2 regions of the Clostridium sardiniense genome follow, and region 2 is predicted to be linked to the other one. Evidence: predicted binding sites of a transcription regulator. Region 2 holds the regulator's gene; the other holds the start of a gene.
What was found. Region 2 encodes NrdR, which represses ribonucleotide reductase genes. Its sites were predicted from a motif close to CACNANATNTNGTG; they were not measured.

Region 1 (11,243 bases), on a different contig from region 2:
ATACCAAATAGAGGGGATTCAGTACAGTATAAGAAACACTTAGTTATGGAAGCAACCGCATATTCAGGACATAATATTACTGCTACTGGAGTTAAGCCAGTGTACAACCCTGGTGGTACTAGTACTATAGCAGTTGACCCAAGAGTAATACCATTAGGTAGCCTAGTATACGTAGAAGGATACGGATATGCTAGAGCATCAGATACAGGTGGAGCAATAAAAGGAAACATTATAGACGTTTTCTTAAATAGTGCGGAAGCGTGTACTCAATGGGGAAGAAAATATGGCGTAGATGTTTATATAGTGTCTTATCCGGGAGAATGATAGAATTTTTTTTAAGAGATAACAATTTTGTTATCTCTATTTTTTTGTGATAAAATAAAACCTTGATATTTGACACAGGGTGTATATACAGGTAAATTATTTATATAGAAACTGATAAGGAAAAATAGAATTTGCGAAAGGATGTAGTCGCGTGAGTAAAAAAGTCATAAAAGAGGTCATAGTTGTAGAAGGTAGAGATGATATAGATGCAGTAAAAAAGGCAGTAGATGCTGAGCTTATTGCTGTTGGTGGATTTGGAATAAATAAGAGAGTTATAGATAGAATAAAAGAAGCTCAAAAGAGAAAGGGTGTTATAGTACTTACTGATCCAGATTTTGCTGGAGAAAAAATAAGAAGTATTATAAGAAAAAGAGTTAGTGGAATAAAACATGCATATATCGCTCAAGAAGATGGATTAAAAGATGGAGACATTGGTGTTGAGAATGCTTGTCCTGAAGTTATAATAAGAGCTCTAGAAGGAGCAAAAGTAACATTAGAAGAAAAGCAATCTACATATGGAATGGAAGATATGTTCTTTTTCAAATTAACAGCTGATAGTAAGGCTAGAGAAAGAAGAATGGCACTTGGAAAAGAACTAGGGATAGGATATGGCAATGCAAAGCAAATGGTATCTAGATTAAATAATTACGGAATAGATAAAGATGAGTTTGTAAAAGCTATACAAAAGGTAGAGAAAGAAGTAGGAGAATAATTATTATGGAAATAAAAGATTATAAAACACAAGAGCTTGTAAAGAAGTATAACTTCAGATTTTCAAAAAGTCTAGGACAAAACTTCCTTATAGATGACTCAGTACTTAATGATATAGTAAAGGGTGCTGACGTAAATAGTGAAGATTTAGTAATAGAAATTGGTCCAGGGGTTGGAACTTTAACAGCTCAATTATTAAATAAAGCAAAAAGAGTTGTTTCAATTGAGTTAGATAGTGACCTAATTCCTATATTGCAACAAGAACTTGGGGAACATCCAAATTTCTCACTTATACATAAAGATGCATTAAAGGTAGATTTTAATGAAGTAATTGGAGATGAAAAAAGCGTAAAATTAGTTGCTAACCTTCCATACTATGTTACAACTCCAATAATAGTTAATCTTTTAAAGGAAGGATATAATTTTAAGAGTTTAACTATTATGATTCAAAAAGAGGTTGCAGAGAGAATAGATGCTGAGCCAAACTGCAAAGAGTATGGTTCATTATCATTATTAGTACAATATTATTGCAATACTGAAATTATAAGGAAAGTTGCACCAAGTTCATTTATGCCAAGACCTAAGGTTGAATCTATAGTAATAAGATTAGATAGATTAGAGGAGCCAAAAGTTAAAGTTAAGGATGAGAAACTTATGTTTGAAATCATTAGAAGTTCATTCAATATGAGAAGAAAGACTTTATGGAATGGTGTAAAAAATATTGGATTAGATAAAGAGGATTTAAAGAAAGCTTTTGAAGAAGCCGAGATTGATCCTAAAAGAAGAGGGGAAACTCTATCATTAGAAGAGTTTGCAAGACTTAGCGATAAGATTTACGAATATAAATAAATTAATATTATCATAATAGTGACCTTCACGCATATACTATATGGAATAAATATATGTGGAGGTAATGGAGACTTGGCACATAATAAATTATATAGAAACTTTATAATATTACAGGAAGATGATAAGTCAAAATCTTCTTCAAATGATAAAGCTTTATCAGGATATGCAAAAATCGAGGCAAAGGGGGAAAAGTGTAAAATAACCTTTTATGCTCAGAACTTAAAAAAGGATGACGATTACGCCATAGTACTTATTTGTTATAAAAAAGATATGAAACAGATAATTGACATGGGACCACTAACTGTCAATGAAGTTGGTAAGGGAGAGGCTTGTATTGAGTACTATTCTGATAATATAGCGGGTCTAAGCTTAGGATACGATAAGATTTCAGGAGCTGGCATATGTAAAAAGAAAAGTGGAAACTTAGACTTTTCAATGTATGGTTTTATGAACGGAGAAAAGATCGATGATGGCTGGAAGAAGATGAAAGTAGTAAACTGTTATGATAAGAGTGGTAGTACAAAGTCAAAAGAGTACTACAAGAAAGATGATGTTAAAAAATACGAAAGTAAAAAAGATAAAGATAAGAAGTGCGAAGAGAAAAAATATGAAAAGAAGCATGAGGACGGGATGTATTGTGAAAAGATGCATGAAGAAAAGAAGTCTCATGATAAGGATGATCATAAACATAAGTGTGATGATAAGAAAAGGGATATAGATGAAGATGATACTATAAACGAGAATGATATTAGAGATGATGAAATTCAAGAGCATAATGGTGAAATTCAAGAGCATCATGATGAAGACCATGATAATGAGAATTACAGCATTGATGATGAGATTAGAGGTCATAAAAAATATTGCTCGGGTAAGAAAAGTTACAAAAAACATGATAAGAAGATGCATTGTGGAAAGATGCACGGAGAAAAGATGTATGATGATAAGATGCATTGTGAAATGATGCATGGAGAAAAGATGCATGACGATAAGATGCATTGTGGAATGATGCATGGAGAAAAGATGTATGATGATAAGATGCATTGTGGAATGATGCATGGAGAAAAGATGTATGATGATAAGATGCATTGTGGAAAGATGCACGGAGATAAGATGCATTGTGGAAAGATGCATGATAGAGATGAAGATTATACTTTAGAAGAAAATGATATTAAGGATTATGAAATCAAAGATTACCATAATGAAGACTATAACATTGATGATGAGATTAGAGATAATAAGTACTATTGTGGTAGAGATGACTTAGCAAATAATTTTGAAGAGTATGAAAGAAGAATAGAAGAACAAAAAATAGATCCTTATGATTTTAGTTTAAGAGGTGGAGTTGGAAACTTCTTTGAGAATTTAGTAAAAGAATTTGAAGAAGTAAAAGGTGGCTTTAAAGAAATATCTTACTGTAAGTGGTTTAAAATTCCTGTACGTGATATAGAAGATATGTGTAATTCAAAAGATTATAATAAATATTCAATTATATATTATCCAATGTTAAACTATTATCCATATATCAAGAAATATGGTTACTTTATGATGGGATATAAATGTGATTCAAAAGGTAACTTAAAGTACTTAGTTTATGCAATTCCAGGAAAAAGAGATAGAGAAGAACAACCTTATTGTGGAAAATCGGGCTTTGTAACATGGTGCAAGAGAGAGTGTGATCGTAATGGATTCTGGTTAATGTTCTATGATTACAAAAATTCAACAGTTGTAGTACCTTCAAAGTAATAAAATCGTAATATACAATTGTTTGCCAATGATAAGTTAAAGTATTATAATTTAGATATAATTAGGAGAAGCATATGCTTCTCCTAATTACTTATATAAGGTTTGGGAGGGCATATGAGATTAGTATTATTTCAAATAGGGGATTTTAAGGTTTATAGCTACGGGCTCATGATAGCTATAGGGATAATTGTAGCGGCTACATTATTCATAAGGAGAGCAAGGAATGCTGGATATAATGAAGATAAATTATTAAATTTAATAATAGTAACAGTTATATCAGGGATCTTAGGTGGAAAATTCCTATTTATATTAACAGAATTAAATAACATAATTAATGATCCGTCAATTCTTTTAAACTTTGGAAATGGATTTGTTATATATGGAGCTATAATGGGTGGTGCATTAGGTTTATATTTATATTGTAGAAAAAATAAATTTAATTCATTAAGAATATTAGATTTTGCAGCCCCTGGAGTTGCATTAGCTCAAGGATTTGGAAGAATTGGATGCTTTTTAGCGGGATGTTGCTATGGAAGAGAGACTACACTTCCTATAGGGAGTACATTTCCACAAGATTCATTAGCTCCAAGTGGAGTGAGTTTACTTCCAACACAGCTTTTTAGTTCAGGCTTTGATTTTATATTAGCTGGAATATTGCTCTGGTATAGCAGGAAAAATAGCAAAGATGGAAGAGTGTTTGCTTTATATGTAATAATATATAGTATAGGTAGATTTTTTATTGAGTTTTTTAGAAATGATCCTAGAGGTAATGTTTGGATTTTAAGTACATCTCAATTTATAGCTATTTTTACATTAATACTTGGAATTGTAGTATACAATTTAGATAAACTAAAAAAGGAGAGGTAAGCAGGTTTATGAAAAAAAGAATAACTAAACTATTAATGCTTGGCATTATGCTTATTATTGGATCATCTATGGTTGGATGTGCACCAGTAAATGATATTATGGTTAAACTTGGATTTAGAAATAATGATTTTGACTATATGAAAACAAATAAGGTAGATGAAATTACAATTGAAAGCACTAGAGATAGTGGTTTTAGGTTTAAAGTTACTGATCCAAAAGCCATTGATGAGATATACAATACTTTAGCAGCTGGTAATCCAGAGTCAGAGAAGAGTTCCTTAGATCCAGATTACATATTTGAGATTCACTGTGGAGATGAAATAAAAAAATATGAGTATGTTGTTGGAGTAGATGAAAGCGGCAAAGGGAACTTTTATGATGGAGAAAAATCATATAAGGTTCCTAAGAATTTAGATCAAACAATAATAAACAACTTATCATTTATAAGAAGACCTAGAGATTTTAATTCAATTTATTATGGAACAATAATGGATGTATTAAAAATGAATAAAGATCAATTAGGAGATGGAAAACATAAAGTTGGGATAGATATACTTGGAGATCTAGATTGTGTTAAATACTTATTCTCAGTTGAATTACAAGGGTTCCAAAATGAACTTCAAAAAATTATTCCAGGAGCCGAAATTATAAAGAATAATGCAGAAGATTATAATGTTATTGTAACAGTTCAAAATAAAGGATATGACAGTGATACATTTAGAACAATTATTACTATAGATAATAAAGTCGATAATGTTTATGAAAAGTATTATGTTGTAGGACATTATGAATTTAAGAAGTGGGAAATAACAGTTGGTAAAGATGGAAAGAAGCCAGAAAATTGGTAAGCGAGGAGGAGAAGGAATGAATGAATTAAAAACTAAAGGTACACCTATAGGAGAGTTTAAAAAGAAACCTAGATACGGAAAGATAAGAAATGTAATTGGTGTTATAAGTGGTAAAGGTGGAGTTGGTAAATCAACAGTAACTGGAATTATGGCAACTATGCTTAGAAAAAAGGGATATAAAGTAGGAGTTTTAGATGCTGATATAACAGGACCATCAATGCCAAGATTTTTTGGTATAAATAATGAAAGAGCGCAAATAATATCATTAGATGAACAAAATATAAAGTTCATCCCAGCTACTACTAAGAGTGGAATAAAGGTAATGTCAATGAATCTTTTAACAGATGTAGAGGACGATCCAGTTATATGGAGAGGTCCAGTTATAACTGGTGTATTAAATCAAATGTACTTTGATACTGAGTGGGAGGAGTTAGATTATCTATTAATAGATATGCCACCAGGTACAGGTGATATAGCACTTACAGTTATGAATGATTTCCATTTAAAAGAGCTAATAATAATTTCTACACCACAAGATATGGTTTCAATGATAGTTAAAAAAGTGGTTAAAATGGCTCAAAAGGTAGGGGTACCTATAAGAGGAGTCGTAGAGAATATGGCTTATATAGTTTGTGATGGATGCGATAAGAAGTTAAGAGTATTTAGTAAAAAGTCAGCTGAAGAGCATGCTGAATATCTTGGGTTACCACTTTTAGGAGAACTTCCAATCAATTTAGAGCTTACAGAAGCTTTAGAGGAAGGTAGAGCTGAGGAGTATGTATTAGATAATCCTCTGTACTCATTAATTTTTGAAGGGTTATACTAAGATATACTCTCTATAAAAGAGAGGAGTAACTTAATATGAAAGCACATGTAGATAAGGATACTTGCATAGGATGTGGATTATGTCCTTCAATTTGCCCAGATGTATTCTCAATGGATGATGATGGAAAGGCAGTAGCTATCGAAGGAGATGTACCATCAGAACATGAAGATGGAGCTAAAGAAGGCGAAGAGAGCTGTCCAGTTAATGCCATCGAAGTAGAATAATTAAGTAATTAATAAAAATAGCAAGCTTAAATTTAAGCTTGCTATTTTTATTGAAAGAAATCATTCATAAATGGGTTTACATTACATTCGGATAAATTATGATTATTGGGTGAAATAGAATTAGATAAATAAATACTATCACCTATAGAGGCACCAGATAATTGATGAGTAGGTACAGAAACTAGACTACCGCCATCAAGTTCAACAAATGCTTCTAGACCGTTTATATCGATTATTTGTCCATGCATACACTAACCTCCTTATTGTTTATTAGTTAGTGTTATCAAAATTAGCAATATCTATACAAAATTAGGCGCTAACATATGTTAGCGCCTTTAATAAATATCATTGTATATAATTTTAAATACTTCTAAAGCCTCTTCGATTTTAGATTTAAGTAGATGTTTTTTCCTTAAATATTCTTTTTTTCCATCTGGTGTAAGGGAGTAAATTTTTCTAAACTTTTTCTTAGGATCATCCCAAGTACCAATAACAAGACCATCTTTTTCTAAGCTTTTTAATAAAGGGTATATACCACCGGTACTAGGAACCCATTTGCCCTTTGTACGCTCTCCTATATCATGAGATATATAATTGCCTGTAGTTGGTCCTATATTGAGTATATGAAGGACGTAAATCGGTAAAAGTCCTTTAGTAAAAACTTGACCTACTGCATCATTTTCTTTTTTTACTTTTTTAAGTTCAGAAACCTTCTTTTTATACTCTTCATAAAGACGCTTTTCCTCAGCCCTTATATCATTTGAATTAGAGAAATTTAAATTATTCATCAGTTATTACACCTCTTGAACTACAACTCCTAATAAGCCAGGGCCAGTGTGTACACCAAGAGCTGGTCCGATTGTTGCAGGAGCTATTGATTCTATATTATCAAGCCCTGAAATTAATTTGTATAAAGAGTCAAATTCTTCACTAGAACTTCCTCCGTTTAGAACCCAAATTTTACACTTTGACTTTTCAAGATGCTCTTTTGCTATCTTATATATTCTATTCATTGATTGTTTTCTACCACGTACTTTTGCGTAAGTGTAATAAACACCTTCTTGATCAACAGAAATAATAGGTTTTAAGTTTAAAATTTCACCTATTGTACCTGCTACTTTTCCTATTCTGCCACCTTTTTTTAAATACTCTAATGTACTTATAGTAAAGTATCCATAAGTTTTTTCTCTAAGCTTTGGAAGTTTCTCAATAATTTCCTCAAAGCTTAGACCTTCTTTAACCATTTTGGCAGTATTTAATACTAAAGCACCTTCTGCCATACTAAGTATCTTAGTATCATATACATAAGAAATTAATTTCGGGTGATCTTCAAGAGCAAGTCGTATTGCGTTTCCAGTACCTGAAAGTCCACTTGAAATTGTTACTGCAATTAAATGAGTATAGCCTTCATCCTCTAATTTATTCAGAATATTTTCAATTCTAGCTGTACTAGGTAGTGATGTTTTTGGAATTTCTTTCTCTAAAGAATCGTAAACTTCTTGAGGACTTAAATCTATTTTATCTTCAAATTCACCATATGAATATATAATTTTAAATGGCGCAAATTCTAGGTTATTCTCTCTTAATTCTTCTAATGTTAAATCTGATCCACTATCAGTTAAAATAGCGATTTTTTGCATTAATGATTCCTCCTAATTTTAGATTGTAATTATGAAATCTTTATCACTTATGATAATATAAACTATATCACTGCTGATATAGTTTAGCAATAAAAAAAGAAATTATTGTAAATAATTTCTTTTTTTATTGATTAATATGTGATCACAGATTGAGAGTCTACTATATTCCATATAGTATTACCTTCTGATAAAGATATTTCTTTTCCATCTAAATCATAAAGCTTAGTATCACCATATTCTGAATCTTTAGACCATTTTATATCTAGTACTTTTCCGTTAGAGAATACATAACCCTCTCCACTGTTAACCAAGTCAATATCTAGATGAGAGTTATCAGTTTGGAGAGTTATATCAGTCTTTTGAATAACTATATTAGTAAATGTTAATGGAGAATTTGTTAAAGCGTCCTTAGCAATTTTGCCATCCATTAATTTAGTATAAACGCCGTTTTCGAATGCATAAGAAGTCTCATATATGTTATTTGGTTTAACAGTTATGTTTAAAGCTTCTCTTAAATCATTTTTATTGAAAAATTCTTTATCAAACTTTAATGATGACTCTGCTTTTAGGTTGTACTTCTTATCTTTTGTAGCTTGTATTATATTCTCACTAGAAGTATACAGATTATGAGGGGCTTTTCTATTTTTATCTCTATTATAATATTTCCCGTTAGTCATTTCATTAAGACTCATAATAGAATTATCTTTTTTTACTTCATTAAGAGCCTCTTTAGATCCACCACAATGAGCTATAGGAAGTGCATATTCTTTAGATATGGTCAAAAAGTAGGGTCTAATGCTTCTAACAGGACCAATTTTATTAGCTGTATTACTATGATACACTGCTATAAACCTTGGAATACCACCTTCAGCAGATGTTTCATATACTATATCAGCAAATGATAAACCGCTTTGTGGTCTTGCAGCTTTTGAATTTTCAACAACGACCATATATGGGATTTTATCTTCAGGATTTTCTTTAGTTTCAAGTCCTGTAAATGGATATTTATATATTTGTTCTGTTTCTTTAGAAATAGATTCTGTAGTTTCGGAATCTGGTTGCATAGATTCTAACGAATTGCAGGATACTAATGATGAAATAACAAAAATTAAAAGTATAGATAATAATATTTTTTTTCTCATAAATTCCTCCTAAAATTAAATGCTTTCTACTTAATATATATTAATGGTTTAGGAGAAATCATGCCTAATATAAAAATTATTTTAATAGCAAAAGTACAATAAAAACCAAAAAAGAGAGATAAATAGACATAGAGAGAATTATATCTAAAAATTTAAAAATAAAATGTAATTGCACTAGAATATCTTTTGAAGTATAATAATACGGTACGAAAAAACGGTACTATATATTGTGTAATGGGGGTAGTTTAAATGCTATATGTTGTAAAAAGGGACGGTAGAGAGGTAGAATTCAATGCCGAAAAAATTGGTAACGCTATAAAGAGTGCGGCAGCAGAAATAGGCGTAAATTTAAAGACAAGTAAGACTTTGGATATCGTTCAAAAAGTTATCAAATATATAGAAATGTCAGGAGACAGTAGAATTACAGTAGAGCAAGTTCAAAATCTTGTAGAAAAAGCATTAAAGGATTCAGAACTTAATGATGTAGTTCTAGCATACCAAAATTATAGAAAAGAAAGAACTAAGGTTAGAGAAATAAAATCAGATCTTATGAGAGCTATAAGTAAAATTGGAGTTGAAACTGATAGAGATAATGCTAATGTAGGTAATAATTTTAGTTCAAAATTATTAAGAATAGCATCAGAATCAAATAAGTGGCACAATTTAGCTTCAATGCCAAAGCATTTATCAAAAGGTCATGAAATAGGAGATCTTTACTATCATGATTTAGATAGTTATAATCTAACAACTAACTGTCTTCATATACCAACTAGAGAAATATTAGAAAATGGATTCAATACAGGATATGGAACAATCAATGCTCCAAGAAGAATAGAAACAGCAGCTGAATTATCATGTATATTATTACAATCAACTCAAAACGATATGTTTGGAGGACAATCACACCCAGACTTTGATAATGATATGGCTGTATTTGTAGCACCAACAAGAGAAGAAATAATAAGTGAATTAAAAGAGCTTGAAGTACCAGCAGAAAAAATAGAAGAATTAGCTGAAAAAAGACTAAGAAAGAGAATACATCAAGCAATGCAAGGAGTTGTATATAACTTAAACACAATGCATTCAAGAGCGGGTTCACAGGTTCCATTTAGTTCAATAAACCTTGGAATTCCTGAATCAGAAGATGCTGCATTAGTTTGTGAAATATTCCTATTAGAATATGAAAAGGGATTAGGAAAAGGTGAGCAACCAATATTCCCTAATATAATCTTTAGAGTTAAAGAAGGTGTAAATAGAGAGACAGAGGATCCATACTTCTATTTATATGAATTAGCTTGTAGAGTAGCAGCTAAGAGGATGAATCCTACATTTATGAATATAGATGCAGATTTCAATAAAAAATATTATGATATGGGCATAACTCCAGCAACAATGGGTTGTAGAACATACCTTATGAGTAATGTGAATGGAGAGCCAGGAGTTAAAGGTAGAGGTAATATAGCACCAACTACAATAAACTTACCTAGAATAGGAATACAAGCACAAGGTAATATAGATAAATTCTTTGAAATATTTGATACTAGATTAAATCTTGCAAAAGAGGCTTTAATGCATAGATATGGAGTATTAAAGAATTTAAGAGTTAAAGATCTACCATTTGTAGCAGGACAGCACTTAATGAAAGGTGCAGAAGGATTATCACCAGATGATTCAATTGAACCAGTATTAAAGCAAGGAACTTGGGGAATTGGATTTATAGGACTTGCTGAAACTTTAGTTGCTTTAACTGGTAAACATCATGGCGAAGATGAAGAAGCTAGAGCACTTGGTTTAAGAATAATTGAGCATTTAAGAGCTTATTGTGATAGATTAACAGAAGAAACAAAACTTAACTGGAGTGCATATGCAACACCAGCAGAAGGCTTATCAGGTAAATTTATAAAACAAGACCAAAAGGTATTTGGAATCATTGAAGGCGTAACTGATAAAGAATATTATACTAATAGTTATCATGTTCCGGTTGGATGTGCTATTTCAATAAAAAATAAGATAGAGATTGAAGCACCATACCATAAGTTATGTAATGGTGGTCATATAAGCTACTTAGA
Region 2 (11,243 bases):
ATAGGACAAAAAGCAGCTGAAGAAAGCAGAGAAGAAATAACAGCAGCTATTAAAGGTGCAAACATGGTATTTATAACTGCTGGTATGGGTGGTGGAACAGGAACAGGAGCTGCGCCAGTAGTTGCTGAAATAGCTAAATCATTAGAAATACTTACAGTAGGTGTTGTAACTAAACCTTTCCCATTTGAAGGAAAGAGAAGAATGAGACATGCTGAAATGGGTATAGCTAAATTAAAAGAAAAAGTTGATACATTAGTAATAATACCAAATGAAAGATTATTATTTATGGCTGATAAAAAGACAACGTTACTAGATTCATTTAGATTGGCTGATGATGTTTTAAGACAAGGTGTGCAAGCAATTTCTGACCTTATAACTATTCCAGGTGTGGTTAATGCCGACTTTGCTGATATAAAGGCAGTTATGTTAAATAAAGGTTTAGCACATATGGGAGTTGGACACGGAAATGGTGATAATAGAGCAGCAGATGCTGTTAAAGAAGCTATTGCATCACCGTTACTTGAGACTTCAATTGAAGGAGCAACAGGCGTTATCTTAAACTTTACAGGTGGAGCAGACCTTGGAGCACTTGAAGTATATGAAGCAGCAGACGTTGTAAGAGAAGCAGCAGATGCAGATGCTAATATAATTTTCGGGGCAGTTATAGATGAGACATTACAAGACGAAATAAGAATAACTGTTATTGCAACTGGTTTTGAAGAAGACGGAATAGGAGCTTCACCAAAAGAAACTGCTAAGGTAGAAGTTAAATCACAAATAAAACAACAAGTTGAAGAAAAGGTTGAAGAGGTTAAGGAGGAAGTTGCAGCTACAACTTCTGAAGAAACTGTAAGTTCAACTATAACTTATACAGAAGAAGATTTATCTATACCTACATTTTTAAGAAGACCAAGAAGGTCAAACTAATATAAGAAGTTTTAAAACCTTGGAAATTAATTTCCAAGGTTTTTTTATACAATAAGGTTACAAAAAGGTTAATAAGAGATGAAAAAATAGAAAAAATAGAGGGTTAGAATCTTTGATTAGACAAAGAAATATGGTAAAATTAAAAAGAATATTAGTAAACGAGAAAAATAATGTTATAAATGGGGAGATTAGTATGAAAAGGAAACAAATAACAACCATGATGTTGGTTGTAGCAGCAACTACAGGTTCATTTATATTTAATAACACCAAAGCATTTGCAGATACTCATAAAAATAATGTTAGTACTTTTGGCCTTGAAAGAGCTTCAAACAAAGGAAAAGTGGTAAATGTTGAAACTAATCTAAGAATAAGAAAAGACCCAAGTACTAGTAGTAGCGTTATAGGATATCTTAGAGATGGACAAACTTTTGAGATACTAGGAAAAGAAGGATCTTGGTATAAGATAAAAAATGAAAATAAGATAGGTTTTATTCATAAAGATTATGTAAAAGAGATAGATAGTAATAATAATGCAATAAGTACCAGCTTAAAAGGAGAAGTAATTAATATCACATCTACTTTAAGGTTTAGAGGTTCAGCTTCAACTAGTGGACAAGTTATAGGATATTTAAAAAATGGAGATAAATTTGATATCTTAGGAAAAGAGGGTTCATGGTACAAGGTTAAAGTTAGTGGAAAAGTTGGTTACGTACACGGTGACTATGTAAAAGTAATAAATCAGGGTAGCAGTAATAATACTAGTAATAATAATAATAATAACAATAAACCAGTAGAAACAATGAAGCAGGGAACTGTAATAAACATAACTTCTAGCTTAAGAGTAAGAAAAAGTGCATCAACAAATTCAGAAACTCTTGGGTACTTAAAAAATGGAAGTAAGCTTGAAATAGCATCAAAGTCGGGAGTATGGTATAAAATAAAATACGGAAATGGCTATGGTTATGTACATGAAGATTATGTAAAAATAACAGGTGAAAGCGGAAATAATAATAATAGTAATAACAACAATAATAATAACAATAAACCAGTAGAAACAATGAAGCAGGGAACTGTAATAAACATAACTTCTAGCTTAAGAGTAAGAAAAAGTGCATCAACAAATTCAGAAACTCTTGGGTACTTAAAAAATGGAAGCAAGCTTGAAATAGCATCAAAGTCGGGAGTATGGTATAAAATAAAATACGGAAATGGCTATGGTTATGTACATGAAGATTATGTAAAAGTAACAGGTGAAAGCGGAAATAATAATAGTAATAATAATAGTAATAACAATAATAATAATAATAAACCTTCAGATAAGATTGAAGGAACAGGTAAGGTTATAAACATCACAAGTAACTTAAGAGTAAGAAAAGGTCCAGGAACAAATCACGAAGTTTCTGGTTATTTATTAAATGGAGATACTTTTGATGTTTTAGGAAAAGAAGGAACATGGTATAAGATTAAAAAGGGAAGTTTAAGTGGTTATATAAGTCAAGACTATGTAAAATTCTATCCAAATGGAGAGAATTCAAATAACAAACCTGAGAAACCAGAAGTAATAAAAAAATTTGGTAAAGTACAAGTAAGTAGTGAACTTAGAATAAGAGAAAAAGCAAATACAAATTCTAAAATATTAGGAAATCTAAGAAATGGTGATGTTATTGAGATTTTAGGAGAAGAAAATAGTTTCTATAAAATAAAAAGTGGTAGTATAGTTGGATATTCAGCAAAGGAATTTATAAAAGAGATATCTCAATCAGAAGCTGAAGATAATAATAACAATAATAGTAATAACAATGATAGTAATAAACCTGAAAATGGAACCTCTATGACAACTAATTACCATATGTCTATGGATTCATATATAAAATTACAGCAATCAAGGGTTCCAGCCTATGATTATAATTATTATGAAAAATATATAAATCCAAATAAAGCAAGCAATCAATCACAATTCTTAAGAATAGATGAGTTTAGAAATATTAGTGTAAGTGGATTAAATAATTACTTTAATAGCAAAGATGCTGGTGTTTTAAAAGGACATGCGCAAGGATTTGTTAATGCAGCAAAGAAATTTGATATTGATCCAATATATTTTGCTGCTCAATCAATACATGAAACAGGCTATGGAAAAAGTAAGTTAGCTAAAGGTGTTACTATTACAGAAATAGCTAACCCTGATAAAGGAAAATATAATAGCAAGGGTGAATTAATTGGATATGAAATGATTAAGCTTTCAAAACCTGTAACTGTATATAATTTATTTGGTATAGGAGCATATGATAATTCGAAAGTATTCCCAAATAGAGCACTAATTCTTGGAACAACATATGCATATAATCATGGATGGACAACAGTTGACAAAGCTATTGAAGGAGCAGCTAGCTTTGTATCAAATAATTATGTAAATAGTTCAAAGTATAAGCAAAATACATTATATAAAATGAGATTTATACCTAATACAGATTTAATATGGCATCAATATGCAACAACTCCATGGTATGCGGAAAGTATAGGAGCTCAAATGGAGGAAATGAAAAATTTATATACAGGAAATAATGACTTTGTTTATGATAAACCTAAATTTAATTAATATATAATTAAAAAAATTACCTAATTTATATTAATTAAAGAAGAAACTAGAGCTTAATAACAAATGCAATATATTTAAATAATCAGAAATATATTTTTAAATTACTATATTAAAGGAAAATAATTTAGAATAACTATAAGAGACTTATATAAAAATATAAGTCTCTATTTTTTTGTTAAAAGTATAAAAAAATAGATGAATTATATATGTAAATATCAATAAAAAGTAATAAAAAAATTAAAAGAAGTTTTAGTGTAATTATATGTAAAAAAAATTAGTTAAAAACTACTGTTCTTAACAATTAATATGACAAAATTTTAAAAGATATAGTTATATAATTTTATTAGGAGGTTGATCAAGTGGATATATATGTAGATATATTATTAATTGAAAATTTTTTGGTCAATTTATTTTTGCTAACAATATCCTATAGAGTACTTAGAGAAATGTATTCATTTAAAAAATGTATATTTGCAGCAGCCTTAGGAGCTTTGTACACCTTAACAATGGTTTTTAATGAGTTAAATTGGCTATCTAATAACCTTTTTCAAGTTATTGTTGCATTAAGCTTAGCTTATATTCCATTAATAAATAAAAAGATAGGAAATGCTCTAAAATGTGGAGCAACATTTATAGCATCAGCATGTGTTTTAAGTGGGATTTGTTTTAAAATAGCTGTTATAACTAATGAATATTCAATAAAGAATGGTATTATGATAAATGATTTTAAGGTGAAGTATTTAATTATCTGTGTAGCTATTCTTTTTGTAGCTCTAGAGAGAATTACAAGTTATATAAGAGAAAAAAATATAATAAGAGATTTCTTCTATGATATTGAGATAACACTTAAAGATAAGGTTATTATGGTAAAGGGATTCTTAGATTCTGGAAATGAACTAAGAGAACCAATTACTAATTTGCCTTGTATATTAGTTGAAGAAGGTTATCTAAATACATTAGATATAAAAAATGAAGGCGTATTCTATATTCCCTATAGTGCTATTGGATACAATGGAAGCTTAAAGGGATTTAAAGTAAACAATATAAAACTTAAAAAAAGTGGAGAGACCTTTAGAGAAATAGATGCAATATTGTGTCCGTGCAAAGATACTTTAAGTAGGGATAATGAGTTTAATGCATTATTATCAAGAGGGGTAATATAAGGAGGGTATTATGATAAAAATTCAGATTTTATTAAATAGAATATTAGAAAAGTTAGGTTTATTTAGAAAGAAACTTCATTATGTAGGAGGAAGTGATGCTCTTCCACCACCCCTTTCTAAAGAGGAAGAAGAAGATCTTGTAAATAAATTAAATGATGGAGATGAAGAGGTTAGGAGCACTTTAATAGAAAGAAATTTGAGACTTGTTGTGTATATAGCTAGAAAATTTGAAAATACAGGAGTGTATGTAGAGGATTTAATTTCAGTTGGTACTATTGGACTTATTAAGGCTGTAAATACCTTTAATCCAGAAAAAAAGATAAAGCTTGCAACATATGCATCTAGATGCATTGAAAACGAAATACTTATGCATCTAAGAAGAAATAATAAAATTAAGGCTGAAATATCATTTTATGAACCTTTAAATATTGATTGGGATGGAAATGAACTTCTTTTATCAGATATTTTAGGTACAGAAAATGATATAATCTATAATTTAATTGAAGATGAAGTAGATAAGCAATTATTATTTATTGCACTAAAAAATTTAAACGAAAGAGAAAAGGAAATTGTAAAACTAAGATTTGGTCTAAATGGGACAAATGAAAAGACTCAGAAAGAGGTTGCAGATCTTTTAGGCATATCTCAATCTTATATTTCAAGATTAGAAAAAAAGATAATAAATAGATTAAAAAAAGAAATTAGCAAAATGGTTTAGGTTGTCTGTAGTATAAAACTATTATCTTGCGGAAATACTTTTTAGTGTGATGATATTACTTCCAAAAGGAGTTGATGATATTGATCATTAATAAAGTTGAAATATGTGGAGTAAATACTGCGAAACTTCCTATACTTAAAGAAAAAGAAAAAAGAGAACTTTTATTAAAGATGCAATCAGGAGATAATAGTGCAAGAGAAGCATTTATAAAAGGAAATTTAAGATTAGTGTTAAGTGTAATTCAAAGATTTAATAATAGAGGAGAAAATGTTGATGATTTATTTCAAGTTGGATGCATAGGACTTATGAAGGCTATTGATAATTTTGATCTTTCTCAAAATGTTAAGTTTTCAACTTATGCAGTTCCAATGATAATTGGAGAAATCAGAAGATATTTAAGAGATAATAATTCAATAAGGGTTAGTAGATCATTGAGAGATATAGCATATAAAGCATTACTAGTAAGAGATAAATTGGTTAAAGACAATAATAAGGAACCAAATATCTCACAAATAGCAAAAGAATTAGAGATACCTAGAGAAGATGTTGTATTTGCATTAGATGCTATACAAGATCCTGTATCTTTATTTGAACCAATATATCACGATGGCGGAGATGCTATATATGTTATGGATCAAATTAGTGATTCTAAAAATACTGATGAAAATTGGTTAGAAAATATCTCAATAAATGAAGCTATGAAGAGATTAACAGATAGAGAAAAGTTAATATTGGATCTTAGGTTTTTTAGAGGAAGAACGCAGATGGAAGTTGCAGATGAGATAGGTATATCTCAGGCACAAGTTTCAAGACTAGAGAAAACAGCACTAAAACATATGAGGAAGTATATTTAGAAAAAGAACTCTTAAAGAGTTCTTTTTCTTTAGATAAATAATAAATAACTATACTTTTGAATATAAATGTAAAATGTAAAGGGGGAGTTTAAATGGAAGAAAATTTACATTCAATTAATGCAATGAGAAATATGGAGATAATAGATGTAAACACTGGAAGAAAGCTTGGATATATAGTAGACATAAAATTAGATTGTGAAGAAGATAAAGTACAATCATTAATTATACCAGGAGAGAATAAAGGATGGTTTGGAAAAGGCGAGGAGATAGAGATTCCTTGGGAGAATATAGAGAAAATAGGTATTGATGTTATACTAGTATCAGCTGAAAATTTAAATATTGTTTCAAGAGATGATAATAATTACAGATAATATCTAGCCAGGAAAGGAAAAAATATGTATAATAACGATATAGAGTAAGTAATTAAATGTACAGAAAGGTGGGAGCTATCTATGAAATGCCCTTTTTGTTCTTTTCAAGAAAGTAAGGTAGTTGATTCAAGATCAACAGATGATAATACCACAATTAGAAGAAGAAGAGAATGTTCAAATTGTAATAAAAGATATACAACATATGAAAAGGTAGAAGATATTCCAATTTTAGTTATTAAAAAAGATTTAACTAGAGAAAATTTCAATAAAGAAAAAATTGTGAATGGACTAATTATAGCATGTCAAAAGAGACCTATTTCTAGAAAGCAAATAGAAGAAATTGCAGAGGATATTGAAAAGACAATATCAAATAAGATGATGACAGAAGTCCAATCAAACTACATAGGCGAAATGGTTATGGAGAGACTTAAAGAAATTGATGAGGTTTCATATGTAAGGTTTGCTTCTGTTTATAGGCAATTCAAAGATATTAATACCTTTATGGAAGAAATAAATAGATTAATGAGATAAGTGTAAAGCATTTTAATTCTAAATTTAGGATTAAAGTGCTTTTTTATATTAAATATTATTTAAAGTTTTTAAATTTAAGAATATATCCTTAAATAAAATACTTTCACTAATAAAATAATTAAACTACTTTATTAGTAAGAGCTTTTTTATAAAAATTTTAGATTATTTACTATTTAAAGTTCTAAATGTAATTTCAAAATTCTAATTTAATAAGAAAACCTATATTAGATGATTCATAACGATAATTTATATAAATATTCTAATAAATTTATATATTATAAATATATAATAATTTAAACGTTTAATTTATATAATAAGAACAAATTTTCAATGAAAATAAATAGATTAATAATTAGTTAATAATAAGAATAATATATTAATAAAAAATGTACTTTTAGTAAATTGACGATAAAATACCTCTATGATATTCTAATTATGGCATTATTACCAATTTATATAGATATTAAAGGGTAAAATGTATTTTAATATTTTTAGGGGGATTTATTAATGGGAAAAGAAAAAAAAGCTATTTTTAAAAAATGGTGGTTCTGGATTATAATTGTAGTAGTTGTTGGAGGTGCCATAGGAGCAGGATCAAATACAGCTGAAAATGGAGATACTCCGGTAGCTAATCAAGGACAAAAAGAAGATGCTAATAAAAAAGAAGAGGCCAATAAAACGGAAACCTTCAAAATAGGGGATACTATAGAAGTTAAAGATTTTAAAATAAAAGTTAATAAAATTAGCGTAGATAATGGTGGGAAAATTATTAAACCAGAAGATGGAAATGAATTTGTAAAAGTTGATGTTACAGTTGAAAATATATCAAGCGAAGAAAAAACAGTTTCATCAATTTTAATGTTCAAAGTTGTTGATAAAGATGGAAGAGAATGCAAGCAAGCGATTACAGAAAATCAAAATGGACAATTAGATGGTAAAGTTGCACCTGGAAGAAAAATAACTGGAGAATATGCTGTTCAAGCTCCTAAAGGAGAAAAAGGTCTTGAATTACAATTTGATAGTTCATTACTTTCTAGCGGACAAATAATAGTTAAATTAAATTAGTAAAATAAAAAGACTAGATTATGTTTCTAGTCTTTTATTATATTACAATAAAATAGGTATAAAGATTAAAAAAGAGATTAGATTTCTAGTTACTATAATCAATATTTTAATTATAAGTACTAATATAACAAACAGAAAATATACAAATAGAATCTAATAAAAGTGATAAGAAAAAATATACTAATAAGATAAGTGTAAGGCATTTTAATTCTAAAGTTAGGATTAAAGTGTTTTTTTATATTAAATATTATTTAAAGATTTTTAGAAGTAAGAATATAATCTTAAATAATATACTCGTAAATGATTATAAAATAATAAAATAAATCATTTTAACGAAGTAATTTAAAAATTAAAGTAAGATAAAAGATATTGAAGAATTATTAGAATGATATAGATAATAAGCAATTGAAAATTTAAAATATTTTTTAAGTTAAAGTTAAGTAAAAATAATATGAGTTTAATAGATAATAGATGTAGTAAATGTTAAAATAATATTAAAAGATATGGAGGTACTATTATGAATAGAATGCATAAAGAGAATTTTAAAATAAAAAAAGATTTTTTATTATTAGAAAATAATAAATCAAGTGTTATATTTTCAACAGCTGAAGATGAGAGAAGTTTTAATAGAAATACAGATGAGGGAATAGATGCAATAAATAGTATAAAAGAAGATTTTAATGTAGATAAGGTGATTTATCTAAATCAAATACATTCAGACATAGTATTAAACTATAACGATGAAATAGATTTTATCGAGAATGAAGGGGACGGAATAATAACAAATAAGAGAAATATTGCAATTGGAGTATTTACTGCTGACTGTGTACCAGTAATTATTGTAAATGAAGTAGATGGAGTAATAGGCGCTGTTCATAGTGGTTGGAAAGGAACTTTTAATTCAATTACAAAAAAAGCTCTACAAAGAATGGTTGATCTATATTCTGTTAATCATAAAAATACAAAAATTTATATAGGGGCTCATATAAGAAAATGTTGTTATGAAGTATCAGAAGAGCTTAAAGAAAAATTTATAAAAGAAAAAAATATCAAAGAAGATATTTTATTTGATGGCAGAAATTTAAGTTTAAAAGAGTGCATTATAAAAGATGTAATAGATAGTGGTATATTAGAAGAAAATATATATGATTTTGATTCATGCACTTATTGTGAAGATAAAGTAAAATTACATTCATATAGAAAATCAAATGGATCATATGGAAGATTATTTTCATTTGTTCTATTAAAATAGAGGGGGATTAATGTTTTGGCACAAGAAAAAATATTAATAGTTGATGATGAAGAACACATATTAGAATTATTAAAGTTTAATATTAAAAATGCTGGATATGAAGTTATTACTGCAAACAATGGATTAGACGGAGTTAAACTTGCAAAAGAGGAAAAGCCAGATTTAGTATTATTAGATCTTATGTTACCAGGGATGGATGGTTATGATGTATGTAAAGAAATAAAGAAAAATAAAGAAACAAATAATACAGCTATAATAATGCTAACTGCAAAAGGTGAGGAGTTAGATAAGATATTAGGGCTTGAACTTGGAGCAGATGATTATATGACAAAGCCGTTTTCTATAAGAGAATTGCTTGCAAGAGTCAAAGCAGTTTTAAGAAGGAGTATACATACTAATTCAAATCAAGAAGAAGATTATTATGAAAATGGAAGACTTAAAATTGATTTTGAAAGACATGAAGTATTAATAAATAAAGAAAGAATAGACATGACTCTTAAGGAATTTGAACTTCTTGAAATACTTATCAAAAATAGAGGGAAAATTTTAAAAAGAGAGGTACTTTTAGATAAGATATGGGGATACGAATATATTGGAGAAACAAGAACCGTTGATGTTCATATACGATATTTGAGAAAGAAAGTAGAAGAAGATGATAAAAATCCTAAACTTATCGAAACAATAAGAGGGGTAGGATATAGGTTTAACGGGCAAGGGTTATGAAGAAAAAAATAGTAACATCAGTAATAATAACGGTTATATTCGCTTTAGTAATATTAACATCATCTTTTATGGCATTATCTAGTATACAAGAAATTCAAAATACTAGAGATATACTTAAAAATTACAACAATATTGCTGCTAAATGGATAGATAATGGAAGATTAGAGAAGGCTGAATTAAATAATTTTAAAATAAATGGAACCGATATAAGATTTACTATAATAAATAAAGATGGAAAAGTAACATTTGACTCAATAAGCGATATTAGTAATAATTATTTAGGTAGAGAAGAAATAGAAAAAGCAAAAATGAGCTCAAGTGGAGTAGGGTATTCAGAGAGGTATAGTGAAACATTAGGATTAAACATGATATATTGTGCGACAAAACTTAGTGATGGAACTATAATAAGAAGTAGTGTACCTGAATCTACAGTGAAAATATTTTACGCAGAAAATATGAAATATTATATTATAGTAGTATTTATAGTTTTAATTCTTTCAGTTGCATTAGCACTTAAGCTTGTAAGAATAATTGTTGATCCTGTTAAACATCTAGAAAGTGTTACTTCAAAAATTGCAAATGGAAATCTTCAAACTAGAGTTAATATGGGTTCAAATGATGAACTAGGGCATTTAGGAAAAACATTTAATAATATGGCAGATCAACTCCAAAGTAAAATGAATGAAATAGTAGATAAACAAAATAGATTAGAGTCTATTTTAAATTGTATGCAAAGTGGGGTTATAGCTGTAGATAATAATAATGATATAATTACAATTAATCCTTATGCACAAAGAATATTTGGAATAAATATAAATGCCACAGGAAAATCTTTAAATGATTGTATTGAAGATAAGAGAATTAAAGATATATTAAAAGGTGAAGATGGCACTGAAGTTCAAGTTAAAATAAAAAAACCAGCTAGAAGATTCTTGAAAATAAAGACGGCAACTGTTATTAATGGATATAAGAGAATTGGCAGAGTTATTGCAATACAAGATATAACAGAAATGAAGAGACTTGAAAATATAAGAACACAATTT

Region 1: the regulator NrdR is predicted to act here: its motif matches at 9,393-9,406, upstream of nrdD (anaerobic ribonucleoside-triphosphate reductase).

What each region holds. Positions count from the first base shown of each region.
Region 1 covers NZ_JAIKTU010000008.1:148,894-160,136, forward strand. The annotation lists gene K5V21_RS11165 (G5 domain-containing protein) at 1-324, shown strand, start outside; gene rnmV (ribonuclease M5) at 476-1,036, shown strand; gene rsmA (16S rRNA (adenine(1518)-N(6)/adenine(1519)-N(6))-dimethyltransferase RsmA) at 1,033-1,884, shown strand; gene K5V21_RS19825 (hypothetical protein) at 1,957-3,627, shown strand; gene K5V21_RS11185 (prolipoprotein diacylglyceryl transferase) at 3,742-4,494, shown strand; gene K5V21_RS11190 (hypothetical protein) at 4,503-5,342, shown strand; partial or broken gene K5V21_RS11195 (Mrp/NBP35 family ATP-binding protein) at 5,416-6,168, shown strand; gene K5V21_RS11200 (ferredoxin) at 6,204-6,392, shown strand; gene K5V21_RS11205 (hypothetical protein) at 6,440-6,640, opposite strand; gene K5V21_RS11210 (PadR family transcriptional regulator) at 6,728-7,180, opposite strand; gene K5V21_RS11215 (DegV family protein) at 7,187-8,032, opposite strand; gene K5V21_RS11220 (DUF3048 domain-containing protein) at 8,164-9,174, opposite strand; gene nrdD (anaerobic ribonucleoside-triphosphate reductase) at 9,424-11,243, shown strand, end outside.
Region 2 covers NZ_JAIKTU010000006.1:52,449-63,691, forward strand. The annotation lists gene ftsZ (cell division protein FtsZ) at 1-927, shown strand, start outside; gene K5V21_RS08485 (SH3 domain-containing protein) at 1,121-3,523, shown strand; gene K5V21_RS08490 (sigma-E processing peptidase SpoIIGA) at 3,883-4,686, shown strand; gene sigE (RNA polymerase sporulation sigma factor SigE) at 4,697-5,404, shown strand; gene sigG (RNA polymerase sporulation sigma factor SigG) at 5,485-6,258, shown strand; gene K5V21_RS08505 (YlmC/YmxH family sporulation protein) at 6,351-6,629, shown strand; gene nrdR (transcriptional regulator NrdR) at 6,711-7,160, shown strand; gene K5V21_RS08515 (DUF4352 domain-containing protein) at 7,668-8,225, shown strand; gene pgeF (peptidoglycan editing factor PgeF) at 8,743-9,477, shown strand; gene K5V21_RS08525 (response regulator transcription factor) at 9,493-10,200, shown strand; gene K5V21_RS08530 (HAMP domain-containing sensor histidine kinase) at 10,197-11,243, shown strand, end outside.